3 regions of the Kitasatospora sp. NPDC058218 genome follow, and region 1 is predicted to be linked to each of the others. Evidence: predicted binding sites of a transcription regulator. Region 1 holds the regulator's gene; each other region holds the start of a gene.
The links. The regulator HrcA, encoded in region 1, represses chaperone genes, less so after heat shock. The targets are predictions, from matches to a motif close to TTNGCACTCNGNNNNNCNGAGTGCNAA.

Region 1 (5,410 bases):
GGGGGCGAAGTCGGCGACGATCGCCGGCAGGTCGTCGATGCCCTCCAGGTACTCGACGACCACGCCCTCGATCCGCAGGTCGTCGCCCCAGACCCGCTCGACCAGCTCGGCGTCGTGCCGCCCCTCGACGTAGATCCGCGACTCCCGGGCCACCCGGGCCCGGGCGCCGGGGACGGCGACCGAGCCGGAGGCCGTCCGGCCCGGGGCGCGTGAGGGCGCCGGTGCGGCGGCGGCGGGCCGGACCAGGGTGACCGCCTTCCCGTCGAGCAGGAAGCCGCGCGGGACCAGCGGGAAGACCCGGTGCTTGCCGAAGCGGTCCTCCAGGGTGACGGTGAACCCCTCGGCGGTCTTCTCGCAGCGCACCACCGCCCCGCAGAAGCCGGTCGCGGCCTCCTCGACCACGAGGTCCCGCTCGGCGGGCACTTCGGGGGCGGGCTGTTGCTTCTTCCACGGCGGGGTCAGGTCCGGTCCGTACTGGCGGCTGCGCATGCAGGTGACTATAGGCAGCGCCGCCGGCCGGCGGCGGGGGCGTCACAGGCCCGGCGCGCCCCAGACCGGGAACCAGCGGGTGAGGTCCTTCTCCAGCCGCAGGTCGTTCCCCAGCATGGCGTTGACCTGCAGTTCCAGCGGGCTGTTGCGCTTCTCCCCGCCACCCGGCGCCGGCGCGAACGGGTAGAAGGTGCCGCGCTTGTAGAGGTAGACCAGCGCCAGCGGCTGCCCCTCGGCGCTGCGGAAGCCCACCAGCGAGCAGAGCAGCTGCGGGCCGAAGCCGTTCGCCTCCAGCTCGCTGTTGACCGCGTGCAGGTCGTTGACCAGCTCCGGCAGCTCCTCGGGGGTGTGTCGGGCGAGCAGCCAGGAGTACCCGTAGGCGTCCTTGGAGGCCTCCACCGGGACGCCGCCGCGCTCGGTGTCGGCGTCCAGCAGGGCCCGGACCTGCCGCTCGACCTCGACGAACGCCCCGCCCTCGACGGAGGCGAAGCAGACCGACCCGACACCGGTCGGCCGGAAGCCGGCCGCCGCCTCCAGGGTCAGCGCGGCCGACGGCACGCCGAACAGCTGGTCGAGGTCGGGCCTGACGGGCTTGGTGCGGCCGAACAGCGCGTCCAGGATTCCCACGGCGGTCCCCTCCGGGGTTCGTACGGCGGCTCAGCGGCCGAGCTCGGTGGAGATCCTCACCAGCTGCTCCAGCCGCTTCTCCAGCGACGGGTGGGTGGAGAACAGCTGCGAGGCGGCGTCCCGGGCGCTGAGCGCCGGGGCGAAGTAGAAGGCGTTGTACGCCTGCGCCTGGCGCAGGTCCTTGGTCGGGATCGCGGCGATCTGGCCGGTCACCTTGGTCAGTGCCGAGGCCAGCGCGCTGGGCCGGCCGGTGAGCTGGGCGGCCGCCCGGTCGGCGGCCAGCTCCCGGTAGCGGGAGAGCAGCCGGGTGAGCAGGAAGCTGATCGCGTACACCACGACCGACACCAGCGGGATGACCAGCGCGGCGATCGCGGCGTTGGAGTCGTTGCTGTTGCGGGCGCCGCCCATGAAGCCGCCGTACATCGCGATCCGGGTCATCGCCCCGGCCAGCACCCCGAGGAACCCGGCGATGGTCATCACCGCGACGTCCCGGTGGGCGACGTGCGACAGTTCGTGCGCCAGGACGCCCTCCAGCTCCTCGGGCTCCAGCCGCCGCAGCAGCCCGGTGGTCACGCAGACCACCGCGTTCTGCGGGTTGCGGCCGGTCGCGAAGGCGTTCGGCATGTCGTTGTCGGCGACCGCCACCCGCGGTTTGGGCATGTCGGCGAGCGCGCAGAGCCGGTCGACGGTGCCGTGCAGCTGGGGGTACTGCTCCGGGGTCACCCGGTGGGCGCCCATCGCCCGTTCGGTGATCTTGTCGCTGAACCAGAACTGGGCCACGAACAGCCCGCCGGAGATCAGCACGATCAGTGGCCAGGCGCCGCGCAGCAGCGCGATCAGCAGGCCGGTGAAACCGACGTACAGCAGCCCGATCACGAACATCGTCCCGACCATCCGGCCGGTCAGGCCGCGGTCCGGTGCGAAGCGGGTGTGCTGGCCCGAGGTCGACATCGCTGGTCCTCCGTTCGCCGTTCGCTATCGATGCTGCCACCCGGCCGGGCCCGCGGCATCACCCGCGTGCCGCGGAGTGCGGGCAGGATCACCCCGGTGGGACCGTTCCTGCCGTCGGACCCGGGCCTTACACTGGCAGGTACGGTTCTGGCACTCGTCTGTTCAGAGTGCCAAAGCCGCGGTCCGCCCAGAGCGGCCCGGAACATGCCAGAACGGACACATGTCACCACGGACAACGTGCGAAGAGGGAGGTGCGTGCCCCATGGCCGGTGAGGTCCGCCAGCTCGACGAACGCAAGCTCGCCGTGCTCCGCGCCATCGTCCAGGACTATGTGGGCACCGAGGAGCCGGTCGGCTCCAAGGCCCTCGTCGAACGACACAACCTCGGGGTCTCCCCGGCCACCGTCCGCAACGACATGGCCGCGCTGGAGGAGGACGGCTTCATCCACCAGCCGCACACCAGTGCCGGGCGGATCCCCACCGACAAGGGGTACCGCCTGTTCGTCGACCGGCTGGCCGAGGTCAAGCCGATGAGCGCGCCCGAGCGGCGGGCCATCCGGCACTTCCTGGACGGCGCGGTGGACCTGGACGACGTGGTCGCCCGCACGGTCCGGCTGCTCGCCCAGCTCACCCGGCAGGTCGCGGTGGTCCAGTACCCCTCGCTCTCCCGGTCCACGGTGCGCCACATCGAGCTGGTCGCGCTGGCTCCGGCCAAGGTGATGCTGGTCCTGATCACCAACACCGGCCGGGTCGAGCAGCGGATGGTCGACTGCCCGGGCACGGTCGGCGAGGTGGTCCTCGCGGACCTGCGGGCCAGGATCAACGCCCGGGCCGTCGGCGTGCGGCTGCCCGAGGTGCCGGGGCTGCTGGACGAGCTCCCGGCGATGTTCGAGGCGACGGACCGGCCGGCCGTCACCGTCGTCCTGGCGACGCTCTTCGAGGCGCTCGCCGAGCAGAACGAGGAGCGGATCATGCTGGCCGGCACGGCCAACCTGACCCGCTTCGGCCACGACTTCCCGCTCACCATCCAGCCGGTGCTGGAAGCACTGGAGGAGCAGGTCATCCTGCTCCGCCTCCTGGGTGAGACCGCCGACGCCGGGATGACGGTCCGGATCGGTCGGGAGAACGCGTACGAAGGGCTCAATTCCACCTCGGTCGTCTCCGTCGGTTACGGTTCGGGCGACGAGAGCGTGGCCAAACTGGGTGTGATCGGTCCGACCCGGATGGACTATCCGGGCACAATGGGGGCGGTGCGAGCGGTGGCACGGTACGTGGGCCAGATCCTGGCCGAGTCGTAGGGAACGGCCGGTGTCACATAGGTGACACCGGTACCAGTCGCAAGCACTTCTACAGGCGGAACAAGCGGAGCATTTGGTGGCCACGGACTACTACGCGGTACTCGGCGTCCGACGGGATGCGGGGCAGGACGAGATCAAGAAGGCGTTCCGGCGCCTGGCGCGCGAACTGCACCCGGACGTCAACCCGGACCCGAAGACGCAGGAGCGGTTCAAGGAGATCAACGCCGCCTACGAGGTCCTCTCCGACCCGCAGAAGCGGCAGGTCTACGACCTCGGCGGGGATCCCCTCTCGCCCAACGGCGGCGGCGCGGGCGGCTTCGGCGCGGGCGCGGCCGGTTTCGGCTTCTCCGACATCATGGACGCGTTCTTCGGCGCGGCCTCCGGTCAGCGCGGCCCGCGCTCGCGCACCCGGCGCGGCCAGGACGCCATGATCCGGCTGGAGATCACCTTGGAGGAGGCCGCCTTCGGCACCACCAAGGAACTCCAGGTCGACACCGCCGTCACCTGCACCACGTGCAGCGGCGAGGGGGCCGCTCCCGGCACCTCCGCGCAGACCTGTGACATGTGTCGCGGCAAGGGCGAGGTCTCCCAGGTCACCCGGTCCTTCCTGGGCCAGGTCATGACCTCCCGGCCCTGCCCGCAGTGCCAGGGCTTCGGCACCGTCGTGCCGACCCCGTGCCCGGAGTGCGCCGGCGACGGCCGCGTGCGGGCCCGCCGCACCCTGACCGTCAAGATCCCGGCCGGTGTCGACAACGGCACCCGGATCCAGCTGGCCGGCGAGGGCGAGGTCGGCCCCGGCGGCGGCCCCGCCGGCGACCTCTACGTCGAGATCGCCGAGACCACCCACCCGACCTTCCAGCGCCGCGGCGACGACCTGCACTGCACGGTCACCATCCCGATGACGGCCGCCTCGCTCGGCACCCAGGTGCCGCTGCAGACCCTGGACGGGCTGGAGGAGGTCGACATCCGGCCCGGCACGCAGTCCGGCCAGTCGATCCCGCTGCACGGCCGCGGCATCACCCATCTGCGCGGCGGCGGCCGCGGCGACTTGATAGTGCATGTCGAGGTGCAGACGCCCTCCAAGCTCGACCCCGAGCAGGAGGACCTGCTGCGCCGCCTCGCGGTGCTGCGCGGCGAGGAGCGGCCGTCCGGCCAGTTCGCGCCGGGCCAGCAGGGGTTGTTCTCCCGGCTGAAGGACGCCTTCAACGGCCGCTGACCGCACCGGCGCCCGGTGACCCCGCTCCGGCGGGTCACCGGGCGCCGTCGTTCCCCCGCCCGTACCCCCCGACTCCCAGGAACCGCCATGACCGCGCCCGTGTTCGTCGTCGAGACCGCGCAGCTCGCCTCCGCCGCCCCCGGCGCGGTGGTCCGGCTGGACGGCCCGGAGGGGCGGCACGCCGCCGCCGTGAAGCGGCTGGAGCCGGGCGAGGCGGTGACCCTGGCCGACGGGCTCGGCCTCGGGGTCGACGGCACGGTCACGGCCGTCCACGGCAAGGACGCCGTCGAGGTGACGGTGGCCGCGGTCCGCCGGGAGGCCGAGCCGGCGCCGCGGATCGTCGTCGTCCAGGCGCTGCCCAAGGGCGACCGCGGGGAGCTGGCGGTGGAGACCATGACCGAGGTCGGCGTGGACGTGGTGATCCCGTGGGCCGCCTCCCGCTGCATCACCCAGTGGAAGGGCGAGCGCGGCGCCAAGGCGCTCGCCAAGTGGCGGGCCACCGCCCGCGAGGCGGGCAAGCAGTCCCGCCGGCTGCGCTTCCCCGAGGTCCGCGAGCTCGCGACCACCCGGCAGTTGGTGCCCGTCCTGGCCGGTGCCGCGCTCGCCGCGGTGCTGCACGAGGAGGGTGCCGAGCCGCTGGCCGGCGCCGCGCTGCCCGGCAGCGGGGACATCGTGCTGGTGGTCGGCCCCGAGGGCGGGGTCTCCCCGGAGGAGCTGGCCGCCTTCGCCGAGGCCGGCGCCGGTCCGTACCGGCTCGGGCCCTCGGTGCTGCGCACCTCGACCGCCGGGGTGGCCGCCGGCGCCCTGCTGCTGGGCCGCACCGGCCGCTG
Region 2 (5,410 bases), on a different contig from region 1:
TGGGCGCTGGACAAGCCGCTCTACGGCGTCAACCACCTGGCCTCGCACATCTGCGTGGACCAGTTGGAGCACGGCCGCCTGCCCTCGCCGACGATGGCCCTGCTGGTCTCCGGCGGGCACTCCTCGCTGCTGCTCAGCGAGGACATCACCAGCGACGTCCGTCCGCTCGGCGCGACCATCGACGACGCGGCCGGCGAGGCCTTCGACAAGGTCGCCCGGGTGCTCGGCCTGGGCTTCCCCGGCGGCCCGGTGGTCGACCGCACCGCCCGCGAGGGCGACCGCAAGGCGATCGCCTTCCCGCGCGGTCTGAGCGGCCCGAAGGACCCGGCGTACGACTTCTCGTTCTCCGGCCTGAAGACCGCCGTCGCCCGCTGGGTGGAGGCCAGGCGCCGGGCCGGCGAGGAGGTGCCGATCGCCGATGTGGCGGCCTCGTTCCAGGAGGCGGTCACCGACGTGCTGACCCGCAAGGCGGTCAGGGCCTGCAAGGACAACGGCGTCGACCACCTGATGATCGGCGGCGGGGTGGCGGCCAACTCGCGGCTGCGCGAGATGGCCCAGCAGCGCTGCGACAAGGCGGGCATCCGGCTGCGGGTGCCGCGTCCGGGCCTGTGCACCGACAACGGCGCGATGGTCGCCGCGCTGGGGTCCGAGATGGTCTGGCGCGACCGCGCGCCCTCGGCCTTCGACCTCTCGGCCGACTCCTCGCTGCCCGTCACCGAGGTCCACGTCCCGCACACGGACGTGCACGGCCAGGCGTACCAGGCACTGGGCGGCGGGCGGTGACCACCACCGCCGTGATGTGGGAGGCGCGGGCCGCCGACGGCCGCGGCGCCGAGCTGTCCGGCTGGGTCCGCGAGGTCGCGCTGCCCGCGCTGCGCGGCTCGGCCGGCCTGGTCCGCACCGAGCTGTTCGGTGCGCCGGGCGAGCGCGTGCTGCTGATCACCTGGTGGACGGCGGAGCCGGTGGCGCTCGCCGAGCCGCCCGCCGAGCTGATCGGCCGTCCGGTGCACCGCTGGTCCTTCGTCAGCGAGCATCTGGAGTAGCCGTTCGCAAGCTCGTCCTGGAACCGAACAGCTGACCGTTACCGTGCATAGCTGAGGAACAGCTGGACGGTACCGGGGAGCGCGGCGCGGTGAAGTGGCACGGGCGGGGCAGGACGAGGACGTACGCGGTGGGGGCGCTGGCCCTGCTGGCCGCCGCCACCGGCTGTGGCAGCGGCGGTGCGGGCGCCGGGCCGGCGGCCACGGCCGCCACGACGCCGGCGGCCGCGGCCACCGCACCGCGGACGGCGCCCGCGGCGAGCCCGACGCCGGCCGCGGCGCCCGCCGGCGGGGACGCGGCGGCCTGGGCGAAGTGGAACCTCAAGCCGTTGCCGCCCGCTCCCGCGGCGCCCGCGGACAAGCCGGTCAAGCTCGAACGGACCGGTGCCGTGCCGGTGTTCAGCGAGGTGAGGACCACCGACAAGGTCGTCTTCGTCACCATCGACGACGGCGCCGAGAAGGACCCGAAGTTCGTCGAGATGCTGACCGACCTCAAGGTGCCGATCTCGATGTTCCTGACCCGGGACATCGTCAAGGAGAACTACGGCTACTTCAAGCCGCTCCAGGCGCTCGGCAACCACATCCACAACCACACCGTGGACCACGCCCAGATGAGCAAGGTCGCGCCGGAGAAGCAGAAGTCCGAGATCTGCGACGCCCAGTCCGCGCTGACCCAGCAGTACGGCAGCGCGCCGTTGCTGTTCCGCCCGCCGTACGGGGACGGCGCCAGCACCGCGGCGCTGAACACCTCGGTGCAGCAGTGCGGGCCGCGCGCGATCGTGCTCTGGCGCGAGTCGATGCAGATCCACGACATGCAGTACCAGGCGGCGGACAAGAAGCTGCGGCCCGGCGACATCGTGCTCGCCCACTTCCGGGGGCCGAAGGACCTCAAGGGCGAGACGATGACGCAGATGTTCGGGGAACTGCTGGCCCGCATCCAGGAGCAGGGTTTCGCGGTGGCCCGGCTGGAGGACTACATCCAGGCGCCCGCCACCTGACCGGGCCGCGCACCCGATCGGGCGCTACGGGAGCGCCACCGGCCGGCCGAGCATCATCAGCGGGCCGTGGTCGGTGCGGCAGAGGATCACCGTGACGCTGTTCGGCCCGCTCGGCTTCAGCTGGCGGCGCAGGTCCTCCGGGGTGATCGCCATCCCGCGCTTCTTGATCACCACGGTGCCGACGGCCCGCTCGCGCAGCAGCGCCTTCAGCTTCTTGATGTGGAACGGCAGCACGTCGGTCAGCTCGAAGGCGTGCGCGTACGGGGTGGCGACCAACCGGTCCGAGGTGATGTAGGCGATCTTCGGGTCGATCAGCCGGCCGTGCACCTGCCCGGCCACCTCGGCGACCAGGTGGGCCCTGATCACCGCGCCGTCCGGCTCGTAGAGGTAGCGGCCGACCGGCCCGGCCGGCGGGTCGGGCAGGTCGCCGCCGGTCAGCGAGGCGCCGTGCGGCAGCAGGGTGGCGCGGTGCGGGCGCGCGGCTCCGGTGCCGAACCAGAGCACCGCCTCCTTGACGTCGCCGTGGTCGGAGACCCACTCGGCCTCCGCGTCGGCCGGCACGGCCTCGTGCGGAATGCCCGGGGCCACCTTGAGCGCGCCGATTGGGGTGCGCCGGCCGGCCTCGATCGCCCAGGAGAGCGGCGGGGCGTACGCCTCGGGGTCGAACACCCGGCCGCGCGCGGTGCGGCGGGCCGGGTCGGTGAAGACCGCGTCGTAGCCGGTGACGTCGACGTCGGCGACGTCCGCGCACCGCACCTCGACGAGGTCCGCCAGGCCCAGCGCGGCGGCGTTGGCGGCGGTGGCCGCGCAGGCCGCCGGGTCCTTGTCGACGGCGAGCACCTCGATGCCGGCCCGGGCCAGCGCGAGGACGTCCCCGCCGATCCCGCAGCAGAGGTCGGCCAGCCGGCGCACGCCCAGGTCGGCGAAGCGCCGGGCCCGCCACTCGGCGACGCTGCGCCGGGTGGACTGCTCGACGCCGTTGGGCGTGAAGTACATCAGGTCGGCGTCCGCGCCGAACTTCGCCCGCGCCCGCTGCCGCAGCCGGGCCTGCCAGAACGCGGCCGAGACCAGTTCCGCCGAGTGCTCCCGGCGCAGCCTGGTCGCCAGTGCGAGCTCCTCCTCGGGCGCGAACTCGCGCAGTTCGGCGAGCAGGGACTGACCCTCGGGGGTCAGCAGGGGCTGCAGGTTCTCGGTCTCCACCCGGTCATTCTCCCCGGTCGGGGCGTCCGCCCGCCCGGAGCGGGCGGGTGGCGGAGCGGGGAGCGGGCGGGTGGCGGCCGCGGCATCGCACAGCAGTACGGCCGGGTACCCGCCGTCCGAACCGTTCGGGCGCGCCGTTGGCACTCTGGTTGACTGAGTGCTAACCGCGGCCTATGGTCGTCCTTGGCACTCTCCACCAGGAGAGTGCTAACGCGAAGAAGCGTGTCTGACCCCCGCGACGGCAGGCCCGCAGGTTCGCCACTACCCGTTAGACAACCCCGTAATCTCCGAAGGGGAGCTCGGACGTGACCACCAGCAGCAAGGTTGCCATCAAGCCGCTCGAGGACCGCATTGTGGTCCAGCCGCTCGACGCCGAGACCACCACGGCCTCCGGCCTGGTTATCCCGGACACCGCCAAGGAGAAGCCCCAGGAGGGCGTCGTCCTGGCTGTCGGCCCGGGCCGCTTCGAGGACGGCCAGCGTCTGCCGCTCGACGTCGCCGTCGGTGACATCGTCCTGTACTCGAAGTACGGCGGCACCGAGGTGAAGTACCAGGGCGAGGAGTACCTCGTCCTCTCGGCGCGCGACGTTCTCGCCATCATCGAGAAGTAAGCAGCACCGAGAAGTAAGACGTTCCAGCCCGCCCCGGATCCGTGTCCCAGTGACAGGGGCCCGGGGCGTGGTTGTTGGTTCACGTAAGTCCGGTGGCCGGCGTGCCGGCCGCAGCCCCGAGGGAATAGGGAACATGGCGAAGATCCTGCAGTTCGACGAGGACGCCCGCCGCTCGCTGGAGCGCGGTGTCAACAAGCTGGCCGACACCGTCAAGGTGACCATCGGCCCCAAGGGCCGCAACGTCGTCATCGACAAGAAGTTCGGTGCCCCGACGATCACCAACGACGGCGTCACCATCGCGCGTGAGGTCGAGCTGGACGACCCGTACGAGAACCTTGGCGCGCAGCTCGTCAAGGAGGTCGCCACCAAGACCAACGACGTCGCGGGTGACGGCACCACGACCGCCACCGTGCTGGCCCAGGCCCTGGTCAACGAGGGTCTGCGCAACGTCGCCGCCGGTGCCGGCCCGGCCGCCCTGAAGAAGGGCATCGACAAGGCCGTCGCCGCCGTCTCCGAGCACCTGCTCTCCATCGCCCGCGAGATCGAGGGCAAGGACGACGTCGCCGCCGTCGCGTCCCTCTCCGCGCAGGACACCCAGGTCGGCGAGCTGATCGCCGAGGCGATCGACAAGGTCGGCAAGGACGGTGTCATCACCGTCGAGGAGTCCAACACCTTCGGTGTGGAGCTGGACTTCACCGAGGGCATGCAGTTCGACAAGGGCTACCTGTCGCCGTACTTCGTCACCGACGCGGAGCGGCAGGAGGCGGTCCTGGAGGACCCGTACATCCTGATCAACCAGGGCAAGATCTCCTCCATCCAGGAGCTGCTGCCGCTGCTGGAGAAGATCCTGCAGGGCGGTGCCTCGAAGCCGCTGCTGATCATCGCCGAGGACGTCGACGGCGAGGCGCTGTCCACCCTCGTGGTGAACAAGATCCGCGGCACCTTCAACGCGGTCGCCGTCAAGGCCCCGGGCTTCGGTGACCGCCGCAAGGCGATCCTGGGCGACCTGGCCACCCTGACCGGTGCCACCGTCATCTCCGAGGAGGTCGGCCTCAAGCTCGACCAGGCCGGTCTGGACGTGCTGGGCACCGCCCGCCGCGTGACCATCACCAAGGACGAGACCACCGTCGTCGACGGTGCCGGTGACAGCGAGGCCGTGGCCGGCCGCGTCGCCCAGATCAAGGGCGAGATCGCCAACACGGACTCCGACTGGGACCGCGAGAAGCTGCAGGAGCGCCTGGCCAAGCTGGCCGGCGGCGTCTGCGTCATCAAGGTCGGCGCCGCCACCGAGGTGGAGCTGAAGGAGCGCAAGCACCGCCTGGAGGACGCCATCTCGGCGACCCGTGCCGCGGTCGAGGAGGGCATCGTCGCCGGTGGTGGCGCCTCCCTCGTCCACGCCGCCAAGGTGCTGGAGGGCGGCCTGGGCCTGGAGGGCGACGAGGCGACCGGTGTCGCGGTCGTCCGCAAGGCGCTCGCCGAGCCGCTGCGCTGGATCGCCCAGAACGCCGGCCTCGAGGGTTACGTCATCACCCACAAGGTCGCCGAGCTGGAGGCCGGTCAC
Region 3 (5,410 bases), on a different contig from region 1:
CGCGTAGCCGTGTCTGGGCGCATCGGCCAGCGCGGTGAGCAGAAGCAGCGTCGGCTCCTGCATGGCTCGTTCTGTCATGGAACTACATATATCGTCAAACTACATATGCGGTCCAGTGGGCCCGCCGATCCGCGGCCGTTCCGCGCCCGGGAGCCGCCAGAATGAGCCCATGCCGAACCAGCCCGCCGCCCCCGTCCCGGCCGACCTGCCCGCCGGGCCGCCCGCCGACCTGCTCGCCGACTGGACCGCCCTGCTCCGGCGCTGCGGCGCCGCAGCCGACCCCGCGCCCTACGGGCGCGACCTGCTGGGCCGCTGGGCCGAACCGCAGCGCCGCTACCACATCACCGACCACCTGCGGGCGGTGCTCGGGCACGTGGACGCGCTCGCCGCGCACGCCGACGACCCGGACACCGTCCGGCTGGCCGCCTGGTTCCACGACGCGGTCTACCGCCCGGACCGCTCCGAGAACGAGGAGCGCAGCGCCGCCCTCGCCGTCCGGGCGCTCACCGAGGCGGGGCTGTCCGAGCGGCGGACCGCCGAGGTCGCCCGGCTGGTCCGGCTCACCGTCACGCACCGTCCCGAGCCCGGCGACCGCGACGGCGAGGTGCTCTGCGACGCGGACCTCGCCGTCCTCGGCGGCGCCCCGCAGGCCTACACCGCGTACGCGGCCGCGGTCCGCGAGGAGTACGCCTTCGTCCCGGATCCGGACTTCCGCGCCGGGCGCGCCGACGTCCTGCGCCGGCTCCTGGCACTGCCCGCGCTCTACCGCACCCCCACCGCCCACGAGCGCTTCGACGCCGCCGCCCGCGCCAACCTGGCGGCCGAACTCGGCCGGCTCGACGGCTGACCGGGCCGCTCGGGGCGTCCCGGCCGACGAACGCATCGAACGCAAAGGCCCGGCCCGGCGCACGGAGCGCCGGAGCCGGGCCGGTCACGATCAGGCGAGCTCCCCGACGGGCGCCACCACCACCCCCGCCTTGCCGCAGACCCAGTGCGGCTCCGGCCCCAGCTCGGGCTCGACACCGAGCGCGTGCGGGTCCCCGTCGGCCGCGCAGGAGGTGCAGAGCGGCCAGCGGCCGTACGCCTCCAGCAGCGCGTCCTGGACGTCCTGGGCGACCAGACCGAGCACGTAGTCGGCGCCGTCCGGCCACTGTTCGAGCCACCACCGGCGGTGCGTCACGGCGTTCTCCACCAGCGACACCACGGCGGCGTCCGCCACGTCCCGCGCGGTCAGGTCGGCCAGGATCAGCGCCCGCGCGTTGTGCAGGGCGTTCTCGATGTCGTCAGCGGTGGCAGCCATCCGCCCATTGTCCCAAACCGGGGCCGGACACAACGCCGCACGGGCGGCTCCCCGAGGGGAACCGCCCGTGCGATCAGGAATCGACCGATCCGGAGAGGATCAGAAGTCCATGTCACCGCCCGGCATGCCGCCGCCGGCGGCCGCGGCGGCCTTCTCCGGCTTGTCGGCGATGACGGCCTCGGTGGTGAGGAACAGCGCCGCGATGGAGGCGGCGTTCTGCAGCGCGGAGCGGGTGACCTTCGCCGGGTCGATGATGCCCTCGGCGATGAGGTCGACGTAGGTGTTGGTCGCGGCGTTCAGACCGTGACCGGCGGGGAGGTTGCGCACCTTCTCCACCACGACACCGCCCTCGAGGCCGGCGTTGGTCGCGATCTGCTTGATCGGGGCCTCCAGCGCCACGCGGACGATGTTGGCACCGGTGGCCTCGTCGCCCTCCAGCTCCAGCTTGTCGAACGCGACAGCGGCCTGCAGCAGCGCGACGCCACCACCGGCGACGATGCCCTCCTCGACGGCGGCCTTCGCGTTGCGAACGGCGTCCTCGATGCGGTGCTTGCGCTCCTTGAGCTCCACCTCGGTGGCCGCGCCGGCCTTGATGACGGCCACGCCGCCGGCCAGCTTGGCGAGGCGCTCCTGGAGCTTCTCGCGGTCGTAGTCCGAGTCGCTGTTCTCGATCTCGGCACGGATCTGGTTCACGCGGCCGGCGACCTGGTCGCTGTCGCCGCCACCGTCGACGATGGTGGTCTCGTCCTTGGTGATGACCACCTTGCGGGCGGTGCCCAGCAGGTCGATGCCGGCGTTCTCCAGCTTGAGGCCGACCTCCTCGGAGATCACGGTGCCACCGGTGAGGATGGCGATGTCGCCGAGCATGGCCTTGCGGCGGTCGCCGAAGCCCGGGGCCTTGACGGCGACGGACTTGAAGGTGCCGCGGATCTTGTTCACGACCAGGGTCGACAGGGCCTCGCCCTCGACGTCCTCGGCGATGATGACGAGCGGCTTGCCGCTCTGCATGACCTTCTCCAGCAGCGGGAGCAGGTCCTTGACCGAGCCGATCTTGGAGTTGGCGATGAGGATGTACGGGTCCTCGAAGGTCGCCTCCATCCGCTCCAGGTCGGTGGCGAAGTAGGCGGAGATGTAGCCCTTGTCGAAGCGCATGCCCTCGGTGAGCTCGAGCTCCAGGCCGAAGGTGTTGCTCTCCTCGACGGTGATGACACCTTCCTTGCCGACCTTGTCCATGGCCTCGGCGATGAGCTCGCCGATCTGGGTGTCGGCGGCCGAGATGGAGGCGGTGGAGGCGATCTGCTCCTTGGTCTCCACGTCCTTGGCCTGGGCCAGCAGCTGGTCGGAGACGGCCGCGACGGCCTTCTCGATACCGCGCTTCAGGGCCATCGGGTTGGCGCCGGCGGCGACGTTGCGCAGACCCTCGCGAACGAGCGCCTGGGCCAGCACGGTGGCGGTGGTGGTGCCGTCACCCGCGACGTCGTCGGTCTTCTTGGCGACCTCCTTGACGAGCTCCGCGCCGATCTTCTCGTAGGGGTCCTCGAGCTCGATCTCCTTGGCGATGGAGACACCGTCGTTGGTGATCGTGGGAGCGCCCCACTTCTTCTCCAGCACGACGTTGCGGCCCTTGGGGCCGAGCGTGACCTTCACCGCGTCGGCGAGCTGGTTCATGCCACGCTCAAGGCCGCGGCGAGCTTCCTCATCAAAGGCGATGATCTTGGCCATCAGAAGTGGTCCTCCGGGACACGGTCGACTGCTCGGACCAAGGGGTGCCCGCGACGGACGGCCCTGGTGTGCGGGGGTCCTTTCCCCTACCGCTCCCGGGGGCCTCACCGACCCGGTCCGCTGTCACTCTCACACTGTGAGTGCTAACGCCAATGATTAGCACTCCGGGTAGGCGAGTGCAAGCCCAATCGCCCAACCCGCGAGCCGCGTCCGCCCCCGCGGGCCGCCCCCGCGGGCCCGTCGGCGACCCCGCGCCGACCCCGCGTCGGACCCTCGCCGCGCCCTCGCCGAACCCCCCGCCGACCCGCCACGGAGCCCTCCGCCGACCGCCCGCGCCGGCCCTCGTCGGACATGCCGACGGGCCCGTACGACATATGTCGTACGGGCCCGTCGTGAAGCAAGAGGTGCACCAGCCGATTGGGCCGAGCCGAACTCCTGGGGTCGGAAAGGTCAGACCGCGGCGCGGACCATGTCCGCCTGCGGGCCCTTCTGCCCCTGAGAGATCTCGAACTCGACCCGCTGGCCCTCCTCAAGGGTGCGGTAGCCGTCCATCTGGATCGCGCTGTAGTGGACGAAGACGTCCGCACCACCGTCGACCGCGATGAAGCCGTAGCCCTTCTCCGCGTTGAACCACTTGACGGTGCCCTGAGCCATTCCGAACTCCCCTAGTGCTGTGCTGGCCCTTCACGCGCCCGCAGGTCGCGGGCCCGGGTCTGGTTTGAGGCCGGCCCGGGGAACCCCCCCTGGGCGCAGCCGTGCACGCCACAATCGTCCGCGGAGACCACCGGAAGGCATCCGGTGAGCGGGTGATTGCGTCGACCGCGGCTGAATGTATCCGGATCGACGCCCTCTGCAACAGGGTCAACCGCCGGGAATTCACTCGGCCCGTCAAGGGACAGGCCAGGCCAAAGCGGGAGGAAATCGGCATTTCACGCCGGACATAGCGGACGAATTACCCAAATGCCTTCGAGAATTCTGACATCTGCCTGACATGTTTCACGGTCACGGCCCCGGCGCCGGTCTCAGCGGCCGGACAGACACCGGCAGTACGGGCGCGGACGGATTCGAGTACCGGAAGCGAGGGGGGAGGGGATGCCCTCTTCCCGGACGAGCGACACTCTACTCCCCCGGACCGAAAAATATTCCCGCCGGAATGCGACGGGCCGCTCGCACGTACGGAGAGCGGAATTCCGTACGTGCGAACGGCCTGGTCGGAAACGACCCGGCCGATAAACGACCTGGTCGGAAAGGGGCGGGTCAGCAGCCGCCGGCCACCGCGGGAATGATCGAGACGCTCGCGCCGTCCTTGATCTCGGTGGCCAGGCCCTCCGCGAAACGGACGTCGTCGTCATTGACGTAGACGTTGACGAACCGGCGCAGCTTGCCGGCGTCGTCCAGGATCCGGGCGGCGATCCCGGCGTGGTTCTTCTCCAGGTCGGCGATGACGTCGCCCAGGGTGGCGCCCTCGGCGGTCACCTCGGCGGTGCCGCCGGTGTAGGTGCGCAGGATGGTCGGGATGCGGACGGTGGCGCTCATGGGGGTCTCCTCGGGCGGAACGGCGCAACGGCGCAACGGCCGGGCTGCGGGGGGCTGCGGGTGGGTCAGGCGGACGCGAGGCCGGCGTCGCGGAACGAGGCCAGCGTCGGGCGGATGACGGCGGTCATCCCGGAGTCGGAGACGGCGTCCAGCGTCTTCAGACCGTCACCGGTGTTGATCGCGACGGTCTCCTTGGCCGGATCCAGCTGCCCGGTCTCCACCAGCTTCTTCAGCACGCCGACGGTCACCCCGCCCGCGGTCTCGGCGAAGATGCCCTCGGTCCGGGCCAGCAGCTTGATCGCGGCCACCACCTCGGCGTCGGTGACGTCCTCGACGGCCCCGCCGGTGCGGCGGGCGATGTCCAGCACGTACGGGCCGTCGGCCGGGTTGCCGATCGCCAGCGACTTGGCGATGGTGTTCGGCTTGACCGGCCGGATCACGTCCTGGCCGGTCTTGAAGGCCGTCGACACCGGCGAGCAGCCGGCCGCCTGGGCGCCGAAGATCCGGTACGGCCGGTCCTCGACCAGGCCCAGCTTGATCAGCTCCTGCAGGCCCTTGTCGATCTTCGTCAGCTGCGAACCCGAGGCGATCGGGATGACGATCTGCTCCGGCAGTCGCCAGCCGAGCTGCTCGCAGATCTCGTACGCCAGCGTCTTGGAGCCCTCGCCGTAGTACGGGCGCAGGTTGACGTTCACGAAGCCCCAGCCCTCACCGGCCGGGTCCCCGATCAGCTCGGAGCAGAAGCGGTTCACGTCGTCGTAGTTGCCCTCGATGCCGACCAGCTCGCCGCCGTAGACACCGGCCATCACGACCTTGCCCTGCTCCAGGTCGTGCGGGATGAACACGCAGGAC

Region 2: a site for HrcA is predicted at 3,376-3,402, ahead of groES (co-chaperone GroES). Genes of this name have one in related genera too.
Region 3: a site for HrcA is predicted at 3,179-3,205, ahead of groL (chaperonin GroEL). Genes of this name have one in related genera too.

What each region holds. Positions count from the first base shown of each region.
Region 1 covers NZ_JBHVWC010000034.1:23,877-29,286, forward strand. Annotated here, with positions in the region: gene ACFVYI_RS21755 (DUF3097 domain-containing protein) at 1-489, opposite strand, end outside; gene ACFVYI_RS21760 (hypothetical protein) at 532-1,116, opposite strand; gene htpX (zinc metalloprotease HtpX) at 1,147-2,067, opposite strand; gene hrcA (heat-inducible transcriptional repressor HrcA) at 2,330-3,364, shown strand; gene dnaJ (molecular chaperone DnaJ) at 3,441-4,580, shown strand; gene ACFVYI_RS21780 (16S rRNA (uracil(1498)-N(3))-methyltransferase) at 4,668-5,410, shown strand, end outside.
Region 2 covers NZ_JBHVWC010000040.1:34,387-39,796, reverse strand. Annotated here, with positions in the region: gene tsaD (tRNA (adenosine(37)-N6)-threonylcarbamoyltransferase complex transferase subunit TsaD) at 1-783, shown strand, start outside; gene ACFVYI_RS24530 (hypothetical protein) at 780-1,043, shown strand; gene ACFVYI_RS24525 (polysaccharide deacetylase family protein) at 1,133-2,038, shown strand; gene ACFVYI_RS24520 (SAM-dependent methyltransferase) at 2,063-3,238, opposite strand; gene groES (co-chaperone GroES) at 3,544-3,849, shown strand; gene groL (chaperonin GroEL) at 3,983-5,410, shown strand, end outside.
Region 3 covers NZ_JBHVWC010000013.1:7,720-13,129, reverse strand. Annotated here, with positions in the region: gene ACFVYI_RS10245 (PadR family transcriptional regulator) at 1-78, opposite strand, end outside; gene ACFVYI_RS10240 (hypothetical protein) at 170-847, shown strand; gene ACFVYI_RS10235 (hypothetical protein) at 938-1,300, opposite strand; gene groL (chaperonin GroEL) at 1,400-3,022, opposite strand; gene ACFVYI_RS10225 (cold-shock protein) at 3,473-3,676, opposite strand; gene ACFVYI_RS10220 (ubiquitin-like small modifier protein 1) at 4,280-4,558, opposite strand; gene thrC (threonine synthase) at 4,624-5,410, opposite strand, start outside.